One region of the Peribacillus sp. FSL M8-0224 genome, then DNA from elsewhere that is predicted to be linked to it. Evidence: riboswitches for the same ligand, from Rfam matches in the RefSeq annotation. Region 1 holds a riboswitch; each other region holds the start of a gene.

Region 1 (4,658 bases):
GGATGGTTCATTACCGGTGATCGAGCATTCATTGATGAAGACGGGTATATCCGGATTTCTGGAAGAAACAAAGACATAATCATACGTGGCGGTGAAAATATTCCAGTCGCTTATGTAGAAAATGTACTGTATGAACACCCGGATATTTCTAGTGCTCAGGTTATTGCGGTTCCAGATTCCCGTCTTCAGGAAAAAGCATGTGCATGTATCAGTATGAAAACGGGGAAGAGCCCGATCACGCTGGATTCCATGCAGGAATTTCTCCTGGAAAAGGGATTGGCAAAACAATATTGGCCTGAATTTATTGAAATAATGGATGACTTTCCTCGTACGGCAAGCGGGAAAATTCAGAAATTCCGGCTCCGGGAAATGATTAATGAAAGGATAACTGACAATATATAAGCAAGCAGCTTAAATAAATCCATATTGACGAAATAGTGAAAGTGGAGGGGAATATGATGACAAAAAGAATGGCATTTATCACAGGTGCTGGAAGCGGAATTGGCAGAGAAATTTCAAAAAAATTGGCTTCTCGCAATATTAACGTCATCGTGGCTGATATTAATCTTAAAAATGCAGAGGAAACGGTTTCTTTAATCGAAAAGTCGGGTTTTGAAGCCAGAGCGGTCCATTGTGATGTAACGAAATTAGAAAGTGTAAAAAAAGCCGTCGAAGAATCAGTGAACTATTATCATAGAATAGATATATTGGTTAATAATGCAGGCTGGGATAAGGTGGAACCATTTTTAAAAAGTGATCCCAGCACATGGAAAAGGATTATCGATATTAATTTACTTGGGCAGATCCATACATGCAAGGAAATTTTACCTCTCATGATTGAAAATGGATACGGTAAGGTAGTAAATATTGCATCCGATGCAGCTAGAGTCGGATCAAGTGGAGAAGCAGTTTATTCGGCTGCTAAAGGAGGGGTTATTGCCTTTACAAAAACGATAGCAAGAGAAATGGCACGTCATAAACTCAACATCAATTGTATAGCGCCAGGTCCTGCTGATACGCCCCTATTTCAAGAAATAGGCTCATATAATGAAGGTATAGCTAGCGCCTTGGAAAAAGCGATTCCATTCCGCCGGCTAGCACAACCAGAGGACATTGCCAGTGCTGTTTCCTATTTCGTTTCGGAAGAGGCAGGGTATATTACGGGGCAAACTCTTTCCGTAAATGGTGGATTAACAATGGTTTAATAGATCGTGGTTATGTGGGTATGGAAGATTGAAAGTTTAGTAACCCTAAATCAAGAAAACTTTTCTAATACGTTTGACAATTGGATTTATCGTGTTAATATAAAGGCAAATGAATTTTAATATACAATTTGTACCACTAGGGGTGCTTTATAGGTAAAAGTTGATTTTTTACCCACAAAAGCTGAGATTAAAGTATGACTTTAAGACCCTTAGAACCTGATCTGGTTTATACCAGCGTAGGGAAGTGGGGTCTGGAACTATACATTTCTGTATTATTTCTTGTACAACCACTTTCTTTACGTTTAAGAAAGTGGTTTTTTGTTTGCAAAAAAAGGGGTGATAAGTGTTTTTTTCTGTATCGTTCAATGAAAAAATACAATTTGGAGGTAATGGACATGAAGTTTTCAGAGGAAATCCGTAAGGAAGTTGATCACATTTGGGAAGCTAGTTTTAATCATCCGTTTGTAGCAGGAATAGGAGATGGCACATTGCCATTGGAGTGTTTCCGTTTTTATGTCATGCAAGATGCCTATTATTTATCTCATTTTGCTAGAGTTCAAGCCTTAGGGGCAGTCAAAGCTACAGATTTACATACAACAAGCAGGCTTGCCGGCCATGCACAAGGAACATATGAAGCGGAGTTGAAGCTTCATGAGAATTTTTCCGAGAGATTAGGCATCACAAAAGAAGAACGGGAAGATTTCAAGCCTGCCCCGACTGCCTATGCTTATACTTCCCATATGTATCGTGCGGCTTATTCGGGACATTTAGGAGATGTTATTGCAGCTATCTTGCCGTGCTACTGGCTGTATTATGAGATAGGTGAAAAGCTGCAAGGGTGCATGCCCGAAGAGCCGATTTATCAAGAATGGATAGCGGCTTACGGAGGAGAGTGGTTCCGCACTTTGGTGGAAGAACAAATTGCGAGGCTGGATGAGATTGCTGAAAAAGTAACTGAAGAAGATAAGGCGAGAATGAAAGAGCATTTTATTCTCAGCAGCCAATATGAATACTCATTTTGGGAAATGGCTTATCGTTTAGAGACATGGCCCGTTCATAAGGAAACATTAGAAGTATAAAAGGAGAATGAAACAATGAAAAAAGGATTGAAATTAACGGATATATTAGTCACGATCGTGATTGCGGTAGCATTTGGAATCGTTTATATCCTTTGGGGTTCGATTTATTATTCCGTTAAACCATTAGGATTACATCTGGATCAACTTATTTATGGAATGTGGTTTATAGCTGGCCCTGTCGCCTTTTTCATTTTACGGAAACCGGGTGTGGCACTTTTGGCGGAGATAGCTGCAGCTTCAGGGGAATTCTTTCTAGGTTCCCCATGGGGGCTGACTGTACTGTTATATGGGGTGGTCCAAGGTTTGTTCGCGGAACTGGTGTTCATGGGGTTCAAATATAAAAAATTCAATATGCCGGTGGCCGTTTTAGCTGCGATGGCTTCCTGCCTGGCATCAGTTATCATGGATTTTGCATACGGGGAAATAGGTGCGCTTTCTACTTGGAATCTATCGTTATTCATGATAGCGAGGTTTGTGGGTTCCATATTCTTTGCAGGTGTGACCGCTTATTATCTAGTTAAAGTCCTGGAAGCAACAGGGGTAACTAATCTTGTGCGTCCGGTTTCCAATAAAGATTATGCAGAACTTGATTAAAAGAAGAGGTTGAGGGCCATGGAACCAATCGTTTCTGTTGAAAAGTTAAGAATGAAATTTCCCGGTGATGAATCTTTGATATTCAAGGACCTATCACTATCATTTGATCAGGGAGAAAAAGTGTTATTGTTGGGACCATCTGGATGTGGTAAGTCCACTCTGTTGCAAGTGTTAAGCGGATTGATTCCGAATTCCATCGAAGTCCCGATGAAAGCGGAGAAATTGAAATGCCCTTCTTCATGGGGGTATGTTTTTCAAGACCCTGATAGCCAGTTTTGCATGCCATTTGCCGATGAGGAAATTGCCTTTGTCCTAGAGAATCTTTCCGTCCCTAAAGAAGAAATGAAAGAGAAGATTCAAAATCATTTCCGTAAAGTAGGATTGAACCTGGACCATACAAGTATTGACACATTATCAGGCGGGATGAAACAGCGTCTGGCAATTGCTTCAGTATTGGCCCTTGAACCAGAAGTTATATTTTTAGATGAACCGACCGCCATGCTTGATCCAGAAGGAACGAAAGAAATCTGGGACTTGTTGAAGGAAGTCGGAAAAGACAAAACGGTTATTATCGTCGAACATAAAATTGACCATGTTTTAGAATTCATCGAACGAATCGTGCTTTTAAACGATGACGGTCAAATCATAGCTGATGGTCCAAGAGACACCATTCTTTCCCTATATAAAAATGAAATGAGAGAACATGGAATTTGGTTCCCTGGTGTTTGGGATGAATATATACAGAGTAATGCACCCACTAGGGAATACCATTTTACAGATGGTTTACCCCTTCTGGATGTGCAAGGATTTAGCGGTTTTCGGAATAAAGAGGAAAAACTCAAGGTTGAAGAGCTGAAGGTGCATTCAGGAGAATGGATTGTGATCAGGGGAGAAAATGGCGCGGGCAAGAGTACACTTTTGCATGCATTGATGCAATTCATAAAAACGAAAGGTACGTATGAATTATTGGGGAACCCCATTAAAATGGTGAAAAATCCAACAGATCATATGACGTTTGTCTTTCAAAATCCTGAGTTTCAGTTCGTTGCAAATACTGTATATGAAGAGATTGCTTATTCATTGCGTATTGATAAAAGGCGGCAACAAGAAATAGATGAGAGAGTCCGCTCATTGCTTAAAGTTTTCCGTCTTGAGGCACATCGGGATAAACATCCATTTCAATTATCAATGGGGCAAAAGCGTCGCTTAAGCGTAGCAGCCTCAATCGTAATAGACAAAAAAATCATTCTCCTGGATGAGCCGACCTTTGGTCAAGATTCGAAAAATACCTTTGCATTACTGGAATGGTTTGAGGAATATCGAAGACGTGGAATAACAGTGATCATGGTAACTCATGACGATCATATTTCAAAAAACTTTGCAACCAGGATCTGGACGGTTAAGGACGGAAACGTAATAAGTGATGAAAACATCGCGCAAGCCGGATTTGTTGAGACCAAAGTTAAAAGGAGTGTCATGTAGATGAATGTTTCAAACGCGGAAACATGGCTCCATGGAATTAATCCAAGCCTTAAACTTGGTGTGCTGATTGTGTTATGCATCGTGGCGTTATTCATTCACGACCTGAATTATATGATGAATATCACCATTGGCGTTTTACTTTTATTTTTGTTTTTTACCGGGCATTCGATAAAACGCATCCTGCTTTTGTCGATTCCCTTTTGTTTCATTTTTATATCCACCTCGTCTGCCATGATATTATTCGGGCAAGGTGAAAAGCTTTGGTTTGAGTGGGGACTCATATCGATTACGGAAGAAA
Region 2 (4,658 bases), 1.6 Mb from region 1:
AGTATGTTAAACCCCAACCGGATTATTCAGTCTAAACTCTTCCAAGAAGACCAATAAGCTGCTGAACCATTTTTTCTGTATAAAAAAACCGTGGCGCTTTAAACTATAAACACTTTATATACATGGGAGGATTTCTAATGACACATCAATGCTTCTATTGTAGTGATGTCACGGAAGAAAAAAAAATCCATGTCGTAACATTTCAAGTTACTGACACGGATAGAAATGAAATGCTCTGTGATGAATGTTATCAAGAATGGCTGCAAGGAATAAAAGGGTAAGCATTAAAAGCCCTCTAACCTTTCCCAAACATCAACGATGCATGCTTGGATGAATTCAGGGTAACTTAAATGCGTTAATGAATTTCAAGGAGGATGGTTATGGGAATTTTAAGCGGAAATCCGAAAGATGAGCCTATGCATTACGGAGAGGTATTTGGAACATGGGCATTTCTAACCACTACAAAAGGGTTGATTGCCTGTCATCAAACCATGCTTAATCATACTGGCGACAAGGACCTGCATAAATTGCTTGTTGAAGTGATCAATCAAGAAAAACAGGAACATGACCAACTTGAATCATTATTAAAATAAAATAACGTAGGACTGCCTCCCTCACCACCTGAAAGGCCTAAAGCTAATTTGGAGGATATTCCCGTCGGGGCACGTCTTCAAGATCCTGAAATCTCCGCTTCAGTATCAATCGATATTAATGCAGGATTAGTTGCTTGCAGCCAAATGATGGGTCAATGCATCCGCGAGGATATTGCACAGATGTTTGCGCAATTCCATACCAACAAAGCTGCATTGGGTGCTGACTTCCTTAGATTGAATAAGGAAAAAGGATGGCTTGTCCCTCCTCCTCTTCATATTAATAAAACAAGTATGTAAATAGTAATGAAAGATCCCCTTAATCATGTTTTGTGATTGAATGTCCAACATGATTAAGGGAGTCATTCCATAAGGACGATTATGGAATCATTACCATTGCAGACTTTCGATCAAGTGGCACTTTGTACATTGTTGACTATAATCATTTTTCACAAATTCATGGTTACAATTCTCCCGAAAAATGTTCAGCTCCCTTTTCAGCTGCTCCAATTGAGTTTCCAACTGTTTCATTTCAACTTTTATCTGGATTACCCGATTCATCGAATTCTCCCTCTCGTCGGAATCATTGATAGATTTCCCCATCCGTTTTCCTAAATTCATTCGCTTTTTCTTTAAGCCCTTCATCGATTACCGACTCAAAACCCAGACCCTTTTCCTTCGCCAAATCACGAATGTCCTGAGAGATTCTCATACTGCAGAATTTCGGTCCGCACATTGAACAGAAATGGGCTGTTTTGGCCCCTTCTGCCGGAAGAGTTTCATCGTGATACTCAACCGCCCTTTCAGGATCAAGGGAAAGATTGAATTGATCTCTCCAACGGAATTCGAATCTAGCCTTCGAAAGGGCATCATCCCGTTTTCTTGCCTGCGGATGGCCTTTTGCAAGATCAGCTGCGTGTGCTGCAATTTTATAAGTAATGACCCCTACCCGAACATCCTCTTTATTCGGCAGTCCCAAATGCTCTTTCGGTGTCACATAGCAAAGCATGGCAGTTCCAAACCATCCAATCATGGCAGCACCAATCGCAGAAGTGATATGGTCGTATCCAGGAGCTATATCCGTCGTCAATGGTCCCAGGGTATAGAATGGTGCTTCTTGACAGACTTCCAGCTGCTTATCCATATTTTCTTTAATCAAATGCATCGGTACGTGGCCGGGTCCCTCCACCATGACTTGAACGTCGTGCTTCCAAGCAATCTTCGTCAATTCCCCAAGTGTTTCCAATTCCGCAAATTGTGCCTCATCGTTTGCATCTGCAATGGATCCCGGACGGAGACCGTCACCTAATGAGAAAGAAACATCATACGTCTTCATGATTTCACAAATCTCTTCAAAGTGTGTATAGAGAAAACTTTCTTGGTGGTGGGCCAAGCACCATTGTGCCATGATGGAGCCTCCCCGGGAAACAATACCCGTAACTCGCTTTGCTGTCATGGGGATGTATCGCAAAAGTACACCAGCGTGTATGGTGAAGTAATCGACACCTTGCTCAGCCTGCTCGATTAATGTATCCCGGAAAACTTCCCAATTTAAATCTTCCGCGACCCCATTCACTTTTTCCAATGCTTGATATATCGGAACCGTCCCAACCGGCACAGGTGAATTCCTGATAATCCATTCCCGCGTCGTGTGAATATTCTTTCCTGTGGAAAGATCCATTATGTTGTCTGCACCCCATCGTGTAGCCCAAGTCATTTTCTCCACTTCAGCTTCGATCGATGAACTGACAGCTGAATTTCCTATATTCGCATTTATCTTCACGTGAAAATTACGTCCGATGATCATGGGCTCACTTTCAGGATGGTTAATATTTGCCGGAATGATTGCCCGCCCGCTAGCTACCTCTTCCCTTACAAACTCAGGGGCTACATTTTCCCTGATCGAAATGAACTCCATTTCTGGAGTAATGATCCCTTTGCGGGCATAATGGAGCTGGGTTACGTTTTTCCCTTTCACCGCACGCAATGGTTTTCTTTTCAATCCCGGAAAAACTTCGGCATTGGATTGTGACTCCACTTTTCTATATCCGTTATCTTCAGGCTTTATTTCACGCCCTTCATACTCTTCAACATCTTCCCGTTCCAGAACCCAGCTGCGTCTAATCGGGGCAAGGCCTTTATGAATATCAATCGGATATTCTGAATCCGTATAGAAGCCGCTTGTATCATATACACGTAAAGGCGGATTCTCCTCTTCGCCGAATGCCCCTGTTGTCGGACTTAGCTCAATTTCACGCATAGGTACTTTAATATCGGGTCTAGATCCCTCAACATACACTTTTTTACTCCCGGCAAAACTGGACATAATTGAAACGTTCATGTCATTTACTGAATTACTCTTCATGATTTCATTTCTCCTTTTTAAGTTCATTTAAAAAGGACAAAATCCAATCCATTTCGCACGAAAAAGCCAGGTCTCATATTTAAGACCCGGCTAACGTTAGTATGACTACAGAAATGACCGATTGAAATGTCATCGTTTAGTAGATTCTAACTTCCCCACGCTGGTATGAACCAGATCAGGTCCTGAGGGTTAAGAAGCTTAAGCGCTTCTCTCTCAGCCCAACTTTTATTGGACACCCCTAGTCTGAATAATTTAATTGATTACAGGGTAACTATATCTCACCCTTTTCATTCTGTAAATAATTTGAAAGACCTAATATTTTCTCTGCAATCATTTAAAATTTGTTATTTGGAGGAGGACCGCCAATTAATTCCCCAGGCTCTCAAGGATAGGGAAAAGCTCCTCTAAATGCTTGATTTCATAGGTTGGAAGCACTTCATTCCGTTCCTTATCATGGCGATTTATCCAAACCGACTTTATGCCTACCCGTGATGCTCCAAGGATATCGGTCATTAAATTATCGCCGACCATCAATACTTCATCCTTATCAAGCTCCATGATTTCCAAAGCGTGCTCAAAAATGGAGGCATCCGGTTTACCTCGTCCAAATGCGCCTGAAATCACGATTTGGTCGAAATAAGGAACCAGTTCAGGCGTTATTTCAAGTTTGGTATTTTGCAGTTCAGGAGATCCGTTCGTTAGCAATAGCAATTTGTACTTCCCTTTTAATTCATCCAGAACACGGAATGTTTCTTCATAGATAAATGGCTTTTTGCGTCTTTCGGCCGGGAAACGTTCTGCCAGTTCAAGCCCAAATTCCGGGTCATCGATCCCTAATGCCTTCAAGCCCCTCGTCCACGCTTCTTTCCGATAAGCCGGTGCAATCCCGGCCATCTTCCGGAATTCATCATGATCATCCTGAAAATTCCCCCATAGTCCCTCAAATGGGTTGATTCCGATCATTTGAGTGAATGCATATGTATCGTAAGAAGAATAAAGATCACGCGCTTCCTTCCGCACCGCTTCTTCAAACTCGTCGACATTCAGACCATATTTCTCCTTGGCAACTTCGCATGTGGCCACAAAAGCTTCTTTTACACTTTTCTGATCCCATAGTAATGTATCATCTAAATCAAAAAAAACTGCCTTCAGCAAAATGTCCACCCCTCTTTCCCCAATATTGAATTCGTAAAAATTACACTATTACAATAATAAACCACAACCAATAAAAAAAGAATAACTATTCGGAAAATGCCTGCCTCTTTCTTCGCAAAATGGCTTACCTTTTCCGGTGGGGAACCATATATTCATTTCCCTTTTCCGCTTTCAAATATATACAATTTTCCATTACTGGCAATCTTGAACTTTGGACCGGTGAACCCCCGTCGGATCAGCTCTTTCCTCATATATACCATGAGGGCGGCATGACTCACGATCAGAACATTCCTTTCCCCCTTTGCAAAGACTTCATCCAATACTTTATTGATTCTTTGCTCTGCAATCTTAATTTCCGCCCTTGTCTGCTTGTTGATCACCGAGCAGCAGCGAATCCAGATGGCCCAAAGGATGAACGGCAGCTTAATCCTTCCTCTCAAAGGGGGCGAAGGTATTTCCCGCAGCTCCTCCATCCGATGAACCGTGCCTGGATAGATGTGTTCCGCTGTCTTGACGGCTCTCGACATATCACTGCAATAACATTCCTG
Region 3 (4,658 bases), 1.7 Mb from region 1:
GGGCATTCATGCAGCTGTCACAAGGATGAAAATCAACAGTGAGGACCGTACCGTATATGGTTTGTCTGAAAGGCTTTCCGTTTTCGAGGCTTTCGCATTGTATACCAAAGGGAGTGCTGCAGCAATCGGCCAGGAAAAACGCCGCGGTGTGATCAATAAAGGGTACGATGCCGATTTTACCGTGTTTAATCTGGATGTCTTTGCTGTTGCACCGGATGATCTCCTGAAAGCTGAGGCGGTCATGACGGTCATCGATGACAAAATCATGTATGATAAAAATTAACAGTTGCAAAAAAAGAAATGGAAATACAAAATTGTTAGATGGAATTAGATAAAGGAATGTAAATGGAAAGAAGGCTTGTTATGAAAGTGGATCAACAAAAAGAAGGGGCGATATATGCAGCCCTTTCTTACATGATGTGGGGAGTTGTGCCGGTTTACTGGAAGTTCCTTCAGGGAGTCGGTGCAATGGAAATTTTAGCTCAGAGGGTATTATGGTCTTTCGTGTTCATGCTGGTTTTATTGATGTTCATGAAAAAATGGCAGGCGTTTCTAGATTATGTCAAAAATATAATGGGAAATCCGAAACTCTTTACGGCATTGCTAACGGCGTCCCTGCTTGTTACAGCTAATTGGGGAGTGTTCATATGGGCCGTTAACTCAGGACGGATCCTCGACACGAGCCTTGGATATTATATCAATCCTCTCGTCAGTGTACTATTGGGAGTGATAGTCTTAAAAGAAAAATTGAGCGGGGCCCAAATCATTTCATTCCTGCTTGCAGGAATCGGAGTCTTGATCCTTGGCATTCATTTCGGCACGATCCCGTGGATCTCTCTTGTTTTGGCCATGACCTTTGGATTATACGGTCTGGCAAAAAAAATGATCAAGGCCGAATCGGCAATCGGGCTGACGCTTGAAACGATGATGGTAACGCCTCTGGCCCTAGGTTACCTGATTTACTTGATGAACAGGTCGGAAATGCAATTCTTTACAGACGGAAGCACAAGCTTGCTGTTGGTGGGCGGCGGGATTGCCACGGCATTGCCTCTTTTATATTTTGCAAAAGGGGCGGAGAAGATCCCGTTATCGATGCTTGGCATTTTTCAGTATATCGCTCCGACCTTATCTTTATTGATCGGGGTATTCGTCTATCATGAAAGTTTCACCAAAGCACATCTATTAGCCTTTTTGTTCATATGGTCAGCTTTGGCTGTTTATACACTATCCATAACGAAATGGGGGCAGGCAAGTGCCCGCAGGTTCAAAGGCAAAGGGAATATTGGTGCGTGAAAAGAAAAAAAATGCTTGGGGAGATTTCTGCCCAAGCATTTTTTTTATGTCGTTACTCAATAAAACGGTTTTATGGCATAGGCGAAATGTCAGGGTCATGAAAGGTATATCTTCGAACCTATTTCAGAAACAATACAATTGGAAAGGCAGGCAGGACTGTTATCGGGATTGGCACGGGGGGAATTCAGTTGGAATTGTCTATAGAAGGAACTATCCAGGAAAATGATATGTGTTGTCAGGAATGCTGATATGGTGGCGTACGGCTTTCTATTGCTATTTAATTCATCGATGATTCCCTGTGCAGTGGTAATCCCGATCCCGTGGCCATAAAAGAGGTTATTCCCTAATAATATGGCATTTTCACCTTGCCATTCAGGGGTTGCCAAGTCGTGATCAGGGTTTTTGAAGTAAACGCAATCACCTGGTAAATAGTCCCTTCCCTGGTGAACGCTGAGAGCCATATTCCTTGGAGGGCGCCAGTCATATAAAAATAGGTCTGAAAAAAGATAGTCGAAATTCCTGGGGCCGATTAAATCCAAAATCGCCTTTAAAAAAGTGACGACTATTGCTGTCCCGCATTCGAAGGCATAAAGCCCCCCATTCATGAAAATGTCAACGAGCGCAGCATGAGGGAGAATCCCTGGCTGAAGGGTAAAGGTGCCATCCTTTGAAAGGTGCCAATAACGCTGATTGGATTGAGATTCCTCAAGTGTGGAAAATTCCGGCCCGCTTTTATCCAACGCAATAGCTGCCTCTATGACCCGGTTCCTCAGCTGTATCTCGAAATTAAAATCCCCAAAGTTCCGGTATTCAAAAACGTTAGAATCTTCCGCCAAGCATTGAAGAGTTTCAAGCGATTTGGCAGAGGCTGTACCTGGTTGGATTTGACTGACATCTAACCATTTGTGATTAATCTTTATCATGACATATCCACCTTTTGCTTATGAAATTAAGGGTTTAATAAAACCAGTAAACAAAAATGTCTACACGTAATGCTCATTATATGAATGCTTGCAAAGAAATGACTATTTGGAGCGTGTCCGCCACCGTTGCAGCCAAGAACGATTGGAACGGAAAGAGGCAGAATTATTTTGCTTTCAATGATTTTCGTTCCAAAAGATGTTTTGCAAGACATCCTGAAGTGCAAGGAATACCTTTCCAATTAGAGAGTAGAAGCAAATTAGTATTCCTTTTTCCCTATGAATTGATATAATGAGAGAGAAAAGTTCATATGTGCGAGAAATGTAGGGGGGCCAGTACTGCTGGCTGAGATTGCATCCATTAGATGCTGACTCTTTGAACCTGATCTGGGTGATGCCAGCGGAGGGAACATATTATGACTGATTTTCTGTTTTGTATGTTAACGTCCGAATTCATCTTCGGGCGTTTTTTGCTTTTTTATCCAGTATTTGAATAGCCCTGGAGCCCCATCATGGTTCCGGCATATGAATCTTATAAGATGTGTAGGAGGATAATGACTTGAATAAATTCTTACCACTGTTAGCTTCGTTCTTCCTTTTAGCTGGATGCGGAGCAGGCGGAACTAATGAAAAAGAAGAAGCATCTAAAAATGAAGAATTAAAAAAGGTATCGGTCGTGCTCGATTGGACACCGAATACAAACCATACAGGATTGTATGTAGCCAAGGAAAAAGGTTATTTTAAAGAACAAGGTCTTGATGTGGAAATTATCATGCCAGGTGAAGCGGGAGCTGATAAGCTTGTCGCTTCAGGGAAATCTGAATTTGGCGTGAGCTACCAGGAGGGCATAACGCAGGCCCGCGTGCAGGGCGTGCCGATTGTTTCGGTAGCTGCCGTCATCCAGCATAATACCTCGGGATTCGCTTCCCCTGAGGCAAAGGACATTACGACTCCCAAGGATTTTGAAGGGAAGACTTATGGTGGCTGGGGATCTCCGGTTGAAAAGGCCATTATTGATTCACTCATGAAAAAGGAAAATGCGGATGTAAATGAAGTGGACATAGTCAATACAGGAGACATGGATTTTTTCACTTCGGTTAAAAGGGATATAGATTTTGCCTGGATTTATTATGGTTGGACAGGCATAGAGGCTGAGTTGCGAAATGAAAAGCTTAATATGGTGTACTTAACCGAATACTCTGATAAGCTTGATTACTATACGCCTGTTTTGACTACAAATGAAAAGATGATAAAAGAAGATCCCGAGACTGTTAAAGCATTCGTTCATGCAGCTTCGAAAGGGTACCAGTTTGCGATTAAGAATCCTGATGATGCAGCAGATATGTTAATTGAGTCTGCACCGGATCTTGATCCAGAACTAGTGAAGAAAAGCCAGGAGTGGCTTGCAGCCAAGTATCAGGATGATGCTCCGCGATGGGGTGAACAAAAGCTTGAAATTTGGAAGAATTACAGTGAGTGGATGACTGAAAATAAGCTTCTTGAAGGTGATTTCGATCCTGAAAAGGCATTTACCAATGAATTTTTACCAAAATAGGAGGAAATGCAATGGCCAATTCATTAGTTAGTATACAAATTATTCCTAAAGGGGAAAATGTCATCCCTATGGTCGATGAAGCAATCAAGATCATTGAAGAATCAGGTGTCAAGTATGAGGTTCACCCGCTTGAAACGACAATGGAGGGGGAGCTTTCCGAACTTTTTGCCGTGATAGAAAAAATGAATGTAAGAATGATTGAAATAGGATCGCCGAATGTCATTTCCCAAGTGAAAATATTATATCAGCCAAGCGGGATTACGATGGATACGTTAACGGAGAAATATCGGGCATGATCGGAAGGGGAATTTGGAAGAAGGGGGCTCCCTTCTTTCTTTTATTATTGTTGCTGATTGTATGGGAGTCAGTGACAGTCTTATTGAAAGTTGAAGAATGGCTGCTTCCCGCTCCATCGGCCATTTTCATTGAAGGAATTGAGTCGTCCCGCAATCTTTACGGACACCTTACATCCACAACCGAGCTTGCGTTGTCGGGATTTTTTATTGGAAGCTGCATCGGCTTATTGATCGCGGCAATCCTACACCTATTTCCAGGTGTGAAGGACGCGGTTTATCCTCTGCTCATACTATCACAAAATATACCTATCATTGTTTTGGCGCCGCTTTTGGTGATCTGGTTTGGCTTTGGCATGCTGCCTAAGTTAATCGTGATTTCACTTGTATGTTTTTTTCCGGTTGCGGTCGCATCATTGGACGGTTTTCGCCAGACACCATACGAGCTTAAGCATTATTTCAAGATGATGGGAGCGGGGAAAAACCAGTTATTTTGGAAGCTGGAACTTCCTCACTCGATCCCGTTCATTTTCTCCGGCCTGAAAATTTCGGCTACCTATAGTGTAATGGGTGCTGTTATTTCGGAATGGCTTGGGG

What was found. Region 1 has a riboswitch for thiamine pyrophosphate ahead of tenA (thiaminase II). Riboswitches for the same ligand answer to the same signal wherever they lie in the genome.
Region 2: another riboswitch for thiamine pyrophosphate. It lies ahead of thiC (phosphomethylpyrimidine synthase ThiC); the one in region 1 lies ahead of tenA (thiaminase II).
Region 3: another riboswitch for thiamine pyrophosphate. It lies ahead of MKX49_RS17810 (ABC transporter substrate-binding protein); the one in region 1 lies ahead of tenA (thiaminase II).

Annotation. Positions count from the first base shown of each region.
Region 1 is NZ_JBBOOJ010000001.1:1,979,830-1,984,487, forward strand. It holds gene MKX49_RS09525 (AMP-binding protein) at 1-402, shown strand, start outside; gene MKX49_RS09530 (SDR family NAD(P)-dependent oxidoreductase) at 459-1,205, shown strand; TPP riboswitch at 1,334-1,465, shown strand; gene tenA (thiaminase II) at 1,601-2,284, shown strand; gene MKX49_RS09540 (ECF transporter S component) at 2,300-2,878, shown strand; gene MKX49_RS09545 (ABC transporter ATP-binding protein) at 2,897-4,360, shown strand; gene MKX49_RS09550 (energy-coupling factor transporter transmembrane component T family protein) at 4,361-4,658, shown strand, end outside.
Region 2 is NZ_JBBOOJ010000001.1:403,507-408,164, reverse strand. It holds gene MKX49_RS02000 (hypothetical protein) at 138-281, shown strand; partial or broken gene MKX49_RS01995 (DUF3231 family protein) at 381-890, shown strand; gene MKX49_RS01990 (hypothetical protein) at 981-1,151, opposite strand; gene thiC (phosphomethylpyrimidine synthase ThiC) at 1,174-2,955, opposite strand; TPP riboswitch at 3,091-3,205, opposite strand; gene MKX49_RS01980 (HAD family hydrolase) at 3,322-4,110, opposite strand; gene MKX49_RS01975 (histidine phosphatase family protein) at 4,263-4,658, opposite strand, start outside.
Region 3 is NZ_JBBOOJ010000001.1:3,706,108-3,710,765, reverse strand. It holds gene MKX49_RS17825 (amidohydrolase) at 1-283, shown strand, start outside; gene rarD (EamA family transporter RarD) at 364-1,293, shown strand; gene MKX49_RS17815 (protein-glutamine gamma-glutamyltransferase) at 1,389-2,216, opposite strand; TPP riboswitch at 2,530-2,639, shown strand; gene MKX49_RS17810 (ABC transporter substrate-binding protein) at 2,773-3,768, shown strand; gene MKX49_RS17805 (thiamine-binding protein) at 3,780-4,064, shown strand; gene MKX49_RS17800 (ABC transporter permease) at 4,061-4,658, shown strand, end outside.